Regions from separate parts of the Micromonospora sp. NPDC005298 genome, predicted to be linked through region 1. Evidence: riboswitches for the same ligand, from Rfam matches in the RefSeq annotation. Region 1 holds a riboswitch; the other holds the start of a gene.
The links. Region 1 has a riboswitch for cobalamin ahead of cobN (cobaltochelatase subunit CobN). Riboswitches for the same ligand answer to the same signal wherever they lie in the genome.
Positions count from the first base shown of each region.

Region 1 (4,207 bases):
TCGTCGAGCAGCTGCTCCAGTTTGGCCAGGTCGCCGTAGGTCTCGGCGCGGGCCATCGGCGGCACCAGGTGGTCGATGACCACGGCGTGCGCCCGGCGTTTGGCCTGGGTGCCCTCGCCGGGGTCGTTGACGATGAACGGGTAGACCAGCGGCAGATCCGCCAGGACCGCGTCGGGCCCGCAGTCGGCGGCCAGGCCCAGCCCCTTGCCGGGCAGCCATTCCAGGGTGCCGTGTTTGCCCAGGTGCACCACGGCGTCCGCGCCGAAGCCGCCGTCGGTGACCGGGGCGGCAAGCCAGCGGTACGCGGCCAGGTAGTGGTGACTCGGCGGCAGGTCCGGGTCGTGGTAGATGGCGATCGGGTTCTCACCGAAGCCGCGCGGCGGCTGGATGAGCAGCACCACGTTGCCGAAGCGCAGCCCGGCGAGGACGATGTCGCCGCCGTCGGTGTACAGCTCGCCGGGCGGCTCCCCCCAGTGTTCCCGCATCCGGTCGCGCAGTCCGGCCGGGATCTCATCGAACCACCGCCGGTACGTCTGCGCGGGTATCCGGGCCTCGACGGCGGCCAACTGCTCGGGGGTGAGCCATTCCACGTCGTGCCCGCCCGCGGCGATCAGCGCGTGGATCAGCGCGTCGCCGTCGTCGGGCAGGGGCGCGTCGCCCAGGTGGTAGCCGGCTTCGGCCAGCGCGGCGAGCAGCCGTACCGCCGAGACGGGGGTGTCCAGCCCGACGGCGTTGCCGACCCGGGAGTGCCTGGTGGGGTACGAGCTCAGCACCACGGCGATCCGCTTGTCGCCGTTGGGCACGTACCGCAGCCGGGCGTGGCGTACCGCGATCCCGGCGACCCGGGCGGCCCGCTCGGGATCGGCGGCGTAGACGGAGAGCCCGTCGGCATCGATCTGCTTGAACGAGAACGGCACGGTGACGATCCGGCCGTCGAACTCGGGGATGGCCACCTGCATGGCGGCGTCCAACGGGGACAGTCCGGCGGCGCTGTCGGCCCACTGCTCGCGGGTGCTGGTGAGGCAGAGCGCCTGGATGATCGGCACGTCCAGGGCGGCGAGGGCGCCGACGTCCCAGGCGTCCTCGGCACCGCCGCCGGAGGCCTCGGCGGCGACCGTGCCACCGGCCGCGAGGACAGTGACCAGCAGCGCGTCGCAGCGGGCGAACAGCGCGAGCGGGCCGGCGCTCGCGGTCAGCCCGCGCAGCGAGCCGCAGAAGATCGGCAGGGGGTTGCCGCCGGCCGCCCGCACCGCCTCGACCAGCACGTCGACGAATCCGGTGTTGCCGGCCAGCGCGTGTGCCCGGTAGAAGACGATCCCCACCGTGGGCCGGTACGGGTCGGCCAGGTGCGCGCCGTGCACGCCGTACGCGGGGGTGCGGGCGGGCGGGGCGAAACCCCGACCGGTGAGCAGCACCGTGTCGGACAGGAACCGGGCCAGCTGCCCGAGGTTGTCCGGCCCACCCTCGACCAGGTACGCCAGGGCGTGTGTGGCCACCCCGGACGGCACTGTGGACAGGGCCATCAGCTCCGCGTCGGGCACCGCCTCGCCGCCGAGCACGACAGTGGGCAGTCCGCTGGCGAGCACCGCGGCGAGGCCGTCGGGCCACGCCTGCCGGCCACCGAGGAGGCGTACGACGGCCAGGTCGACCCCGTCGAGCAGGGCGGGCACCTCGTCGGCCGTGAGCCGGGCCGGGTTGGCGAGGCGGTAGTCGGCGTCGCTGGCGCGGGCGGCCAGGAGGTCGGTGTCGGCGGTGGAGAGCAGCAGGGTGCGCACGGCAGGCTCCGGACAGTAACGTCGACACGCTCGCAGGAAGCGGCCTGGCGACGTGGGTGGGCGCGGGTTCGGCGGGTACCGCGATCCGGCCGGCTCACCGGCGCGGGGCCGGCGCCGACGGGCGACGCGGTACGGAACTCAGCGACGAACGGCGCGAGCGCGCGCGGGTACGTGTGCGGGTGCGGGTGCGGCGGAACGGTCGCCGCTCGGGTCACGACGGTGTGCGTCGGTGACAGAGACGTCCTGCGTCATCGGGTCCTCCTCGGGTGTCCACGCCCTGGGGTACATCCGACGGCCGAAGTATCCTGGCTTCCGGATCGACGCTCTCCCCCGGCCTTCCAACCGCAGACACACGGCCGTGACTCACGAGGGGGGATCGCTCCCCGGTGACAGTGGCGGGACCGCGTCGGATTCGCACCGACTTCCTTCACTGCCGTCAGGCCGCGAATGCTGCCACACCGCCGCGCCGCCGGTCAACGCACCCTGCAGGCCACGAGCCGTGGGTCAGTCCGACTCGCGCGGTCCTGCGGCGATGTCGTGAACGGTTCAGCACGCCGGGACGCGTGGTGCGTGACGCACGGCGCGGTGGCACCCGGCACCCGGCGCCCGGCACGGCGGCACAGCACGCGGCGCGCCGCGCGGCCCGGCGGGGCCTTCGCCGACGGCGGCCCGCTCAGCGGGCGTGGCGCTCCGGGTGTGCCCGACTCCACACCCGCATCCGCTCGGGGTAGCCGGTGCGTCCCGCCTCGTACAGCGGCACCGCGTGCTTGCGGGCGATGGCGCCCGCCGCCCGTGGCGTGCCGGTGCGGCGGCGGATCCACTCCCCGTCGTGGGCGATCGCCACCACTGTCGTGTCGGTGGCGGTGGTCTCCGGCTCCAGGTAGAACTCCACCCCCCGCCGGCTGGCGACGAACGCCTCCAGCGCGGCGAGGTCGTCGCGGGTCGCCTCCCGGTCCAGCTTCGTCGGGGTCGCCTCGGCGCCCCGTGCCCGCCGACTGAACCAGCCCATGGCCCCACCCCTCTCCTCGACGCTCCCCCCAGTGCAGCACCAGTTCCTGGCAAAGCCCTGCACGCCGGATGGGAGCAAGCTGACCCCGTACCGGATGGAACCCGCGATCCGCGTGCGGTGTCATGAGGGTGATCGAACCGGAGGTTCCCCTGGACGACCACGTGCTCGTCACCCGCGCCCGGGCCGGTGACCTGGAGGCGTACGACCTCCTGGTCGCCCGACACACCGCGTCCGCGTACCGGACGGCGGTGCTGCTCGGCGCGGGTTCGGACTCCGAGGACATCGTCCAGGAGGCGTTCGTGAAGGCGTACCGCAAACTCTCCCGCTATCGCGGCGACTCGTCCTTCCGGTCCTGGCTGCTGGCGATCGTCGCCAACGAGACGCGCAACCTGCACCGCTCACGCAGCCGCCGCGACGGCCTCGTCCTGCGGGCGGCGGCGGCCGGTCCGGCGTCGGAGGCCGTCGAGGACGGGGCGGTCGACGCGGTCCTCGCCGGGGAGCGGCGCACCGCGCTGGTACGGGCGCTGCGCCAACTGCCGGTACGCGACCGCGAGGTGATCGTCTGCCGGTTCTTCCTCGATCTCAGCGAGGAGGAGACCGTGCGGGCGTTGGGCTGGCCCCGGGGCACGGTGAAGTCGCGGACGTCACGGGCGTTGGCGAAGCTGCGGGGCCTGCTGGACCGCGAGGAGGTCCGACATGGGTGACCTCGAGAGGGAACTCCGCGACCTCTCCACCTGGCTGGAGACAACCGACCCGCCCGAGGTGACCGCACGCGTGCACGCCCGCCTCGCCGCGCCCCCGCGACGCCGGTGGCGGGCGTACGCCGCCGCGGCACTCGCCGCCCTGCTGGTGGCGGTGCTGCCGCCGACACGTACCGCCGTCGCCGACGCCGTAGGCGGCCTGCTGCGCTTCGCGGGCGTCACCATCGCCCCGTCGTCGGGTCGGCCCGCCGGCACTCCCTCGCCGTTGCCGTCGCAGCGGACGTCCGCGCTGGACGAGGCGCGACGGGCGGTGCGCTTTCCGATCCGCGTACCGGCGAAGCTGGGCCCGCCCGAGCGGGTGCTGGTCGCCGATCCGGACGCCACCGGCGCCCACCGGGTGGCGACGCTGCTCTACCGGGGCGGCGCGCTGCGCGTCGACGCCTTCGACGGCCGCCTCAACCTGTCCTTCCACAAGGAGACCGTCCGGCCGGACGCGGAATGGGTCCAGGTCGACGGGGACTTCGCCGTCTGGGTCGGCGGCCCGCACGTGCTGTCCTACGTGGACCGGTCCGGTCAGGTGCACGGGGAGACCGCCCGGCTGGCCGCCTCGACCCTGATCTGGCAGGCGGACGGCGTCAGTTACCGGCTCGAGGGGGATCTCACCAAGCTGGAGGCGATCGACATCGCCCAGTCGATGAGCTAGGAACCCGCCGACCCCGAGC
Region 1 is NZ_JBEXGP010000016.1:83,105-87,311, reverse strand. Features, by position in the region: gene cobN (cobaltochelatase subunit CobN) at 1-1,775, opposite strand, end outside; cobalamin riboswitch at 2,074-2,203, opposite strand; gene ABZS77_RS21150 (hypothetical protein) at 2,449-2,784, opposite strand; gene ABZS77_RS21145 (RNA polymerase sigma factor) at 2,913-3,488, shown strand; gene ABZS77_RS21140 (hypothetical protein) at 3,481-4,188, shown strand.

Region 2 (4,207 bases), on a different contig from region 1:
CAGCGCCGCCCAGCGGGCGGTCTGCGTACCCTCGACGCCCCACAGGTCGGGTTGGAGCTGGCCGCGCGCGGCGCGGGTCTGCGCGTACGCCGGGTGCGCGCCGAACTGGCGGGCCAGGTCGGCGGAGGTCTCCAGCGCGGTCAGGTACAGCTCTTCGCTGATCCGGGTGGACAGTTCCCGCGCGGCCGGGGAGTCGAACGGCAGCCGCAGCGCGAAGAACACGTCCTGAAGGCCCATCAGCCCGAGCCCGACGGGGCGCCAGCGCGGGTTGCTCGCCGCCGCCTGCGGGGTCGGGTAGTAGTTGATGTCGATGACCCGGTCGAGGAACGTCACGGCGGTGCGTACGGTGGCGCGCAGCCGTTCCCAGTCCAGGTCACCGTCGGCGAGGTGGGCGGCGAGGTTGACCGAGCCGAGGTTGCACACGGCGGTCTCGGCGTCGCTGGACACCTCGATGATCTCGGTGCACAGGTTGGACAGGTGCACCACGTTGCCGTCGTCGGCGGTCTGGTTGCACAGCCGGTTCGCGGCGTCCTTGAAGGTCATCCACCCGTTGCCGGTCTGGGCGAGGGTGCGCATCATCGTCGCGTACAGCTCCCGCGCCGGGACCTGCCGCACGAAGCGGCCCTGCGCCTCGGCGGCCCGGTACGCGGCGTCGAACCGCTCGCCCCACAGGTCGGGCAGCTCCGGCACCTCGTGCGGGTCGAAGAGCGACCACATCCCGTCGGCCTCGACCCGGCGCATGAACTCGTCCGGGATCCAGTTGGCCAGGTTGAGGTTGTGGGTGCGCCGGGCGTCCTCGCCGGTGTTGTCCCGCAGGTGCAGGAACTCCTCGATGTCCGGGTGCCACGGCTCCAGGTAGACGCAGGCCGCGCCCTTGCGCCGGCCGCCCTGGTTGACGGCGGCGACGCTCGCGTCGAGGGTCCGCAGCCACGGCACGATCCCGTTGGACTGGCCGTTGGTGCCGCGGATCAGCGCGCCCCGGGACCGGACCCGGGAGTACGCGATGCCGATGCCGCCGGCGAACTTGGACAGGTTGGCGACCTGGGCGTACCGCTGGTAGATCGAGTCCAACTCGTCGCGCGGCGAGTCGACCAGGTAGCAGGAGGACATCTGGGTGTGCCGGGTGCCGGAGTTGAACAGCGTCGGCGAGCTGGGCAGGTAGGCCAGGCTGGACATCAGCCGGTAGAAGTCGACGGCCTCGTCGGGTGTGCTGGACAGGCCGCAGGCCACCCGCAGCAGCCAGAACTGCGGGGTCTCCAGCACCAGCCGGGTGCTGGGGTGCCGCAGCAGGTACCTGTCGTACACCGTGCGCAGGCCGAAGTACTCGAACCGCCGGTCGCCGTCCGGGTCGACGGCGGCGTCGAGCGTCGCTGCGTGCGCGGCCACGAACGCGGCGGTGTCGTCACCGATCAGTCCTTCGGCGTGACCGGTGCGGATGGCCGCGCTGAACGAGGTGACGCCCTGCCGGCGGACCTCCTTGTCGACGTACCCGGACAGCAGTCGGGCGGCCAGGCGCGAGTACTGCGGCTCCTCGCCGATCATCTCGGCGGCGGTCTGGATGGACAGCCGGTCCAGTTCGGCGGTGGTCGCGCCGTCGTACAGGCCGCTGATCGTGCGGGTCGCGACCCGCAGCGGGTCGACGTCGGTGAGGTCGTCGGACCAGCGCTCGACCGCCCGGACGATCCTGTTGACGTCCACCGGTTCGGTGGCGCCGTCGCGCTTGCGGACCCGCATCTGCGTCCGGCGCGGTGCCGTGTCGCCGGCGGACGGGACTACCTCGGTGACTGTCACCACTCGCTCCTCGGAGAGTTCGAGACCTGTTGGTCCGGACGCGAGGGGGCAGACACCGGCGGACACCACGCCGGCACGGCGCGGGTCAGGTGGCGTCGGCCGTCCCACGCGGCCTCGGACCGCCGTGCGCCCGGGTGCGGGCGTACGGCGCGCTGGCAGGTCTTCGGACTCGCGGGCGTGACCGGTCTCGCCGGTCCCCTACTGGCCGTCGCTTCCCAGGCCGCGTCGCGGCCCAGTGCTGATGACGGCGGTCGTTCCCACTCACCGCTGCGGGACAGTCCCGGATTCCCACCGGGTTCCCTCTTGCCTCGACCACTGTGGATGAGCGGCCGAACCAGCTGCGCTCGACACCATATATAGGGACAGCAGAGTTGTCACACCCCACATCTCGGTGTCGGGCGTGTCGGTGACGGCCGTCACGGGCGGTTCAGCCTGCGACGGGGACCGGCTCGGGGGTGCGCGAGCGGCGCTCGACGGTGAAGCTGACACCGGCCAGGCCCAACCCGAGCACGGCCAGGAGCACACCGACCCAGGCCGGCGCGAGGTAGCCGAAGCCGGCGGCGATGGCGACACTGCCCAGGGCCGCGCCGAGACTGTTCGCGATGTTCATCGCCGACTGGTTCATGGCGGCGCCCATGAGCTGGGCGCCCGGGGCGACGGTGATGAGGCGTGCCTGAAGGACCGGCCCGAGGTACAGGCTCGTCGCGCCGACCAGGAACGCCCCCACGAACAGGCCGACGGGGTTCGCCGCGACGAGACCGAAGACGGTGATGCTCACGATCATCGCGACGAAGCCGACGATCATGCTGCGGCGCAGGTCCCGGTCCGCGAGCCAGCCGCCGAGCGCGTTGCCGACGGTCATGCCCAGGCCCACCGCGACGAGCGCCCACGGCACCGTCGCGGCGGCGAGGCCGGCGACGTCGGTGGTGACCGGAGCGATGTACGTGTTGACCGCGAAGAAGCCGGCGAACCCGACCGCCCCGGTCGCCGCGACGAGCCACACCTGCCGGGTCCGCAGGGCCCGCAGCTCGGCGGCCGGCGAGCTCTCCACGGCCGCGGCGACCTCCGGGACGACCGCCAGGACCGCGAGCAGGGTGAGCAGGAAGACCCCCGCGATGACCAGGTACGCGGTACGCCAGCCGACCGACTGCCCGAGCCGGGTGATCAGGGGTACGCCGACCACGTTGCTCACGGTCAGCCCGCTGAGCACGGCGGCGAAGCCACGGGCCTCGTTGCCGGGGCCCAGCAGGGCCGCCGCGAGCAGACCCGCCGCCCCGAAGTACGCGCCGTGCGGCAGCGCGGCGACGAACCGCGCGACAAGCACCAGGTCGAACGTCGGAGCGGTCGCCGACGCGACGGTGCCGACGGCGAACAGGACGAGCAGCCCGAGCACCAGCTTCTTGCGGGGCAGTCGTGCGCTCAGCGCGGCGATCAGCGGAGCGCCCACGACCACGCCGAGCGCGTACGCGGTGATCATCCAGCCGGCCCGGGCGACCGCGTCGGACGGCGACAGCGCGTACTCCCGCGGGAGCAGGCCTCGCGCCATGTCGGGCAGCAGGCCCATCGCCACGAACTCGGTCAGGCCGACCGCCACCCCGCCCAGGGCCAGGGCGGCCACCGCCGCGAGGCGTCGATTTCTGCTCAGTCCATCCACCGGAAGAATTTAGCAACAGCGTTGCGTAATAGGGTGTCGAGATGACGCGCACCACAGCCGACGTGACGTTCCTGCGCGGCTACAACCAGGCGCTGGTGATGGCGGTGGGGCGTACCCTGCCGACGTTCGAGCGGTCCACCGTCGTCACCGCGACCGGCCTGACCCCGCAGGCGGTCTCCAAGGTCATCGCCCGGCTGACCGCCGACGGCCTGATCCGGTCCGCCGGCGTCCGCCGTCCGGGGATCGGCAAACCCGCCGTCATCTACGAGTTGGTCCCCGACAGCCGGTACGCCGTCGGCGCGCACGTCGCCCGGCGCACACTGCGGCTGGTGCTCGTCGACCTGGCCGGCGCGGTGCACCACTCGGCGGTCAGCCCGCTCCCCCGCGACTTCACCCCGGACCATCTGCTGCACGCCCTGCGCACCGGCGTCGACGCGATCACCGCAGGCCACGAGCTGCGGGGTCGGCTCACCGGGGTCGGTATCGGCATGATCGGCCCGCTGGATCACGAGAACGGCCTGGTCCGGGACGCCCACGGTCTGCGGCACTGGCACGACGTACCGCTGCGCGAGCTCGCCGAGGCGCACCTGGGCCTGCCGGTCCACCTGGACAAGGACGTCACCGCGGGGGTCACGGCCGAGGCGTGGCGGCACGGCGGGACCTTCGGCGACGCGGCCCTGATCATGGTCGAGTCCGGCATCGGCGGCGGCTTCTGGCTGGGTGGCGCGGCCCACCGGGGCGCGCACACGAACGCCGGCGAGT
Region 2 is NZ_JBEXGP010000002.1:753,011-757,217, forward strand. Features, by position in the region: gene ABZS77_RS08245 (ribonucleoside-diphosphate reductase subunit alpha) at 1-1,734, opposite strand, end outside; cobalamin riboswitch at 1,928-2,145, opposite strand; gene ABZS77_RS08250 (MFS transporter) at 2,219-3,445, opposite strand; gene ABZS77_RS08255 (ROK family protein) at 3,487-4,207, shown strand, end outside.
Region 2: linked by a shared signal. The riboswitch ahead of ABZS77_RS08245 (ribonucleoside-diphosphate reductase subunit alpha) and the one ahead of cobN (cobaltochelatase subunit CobN) in region 1 are both predicted to bind cobalamin.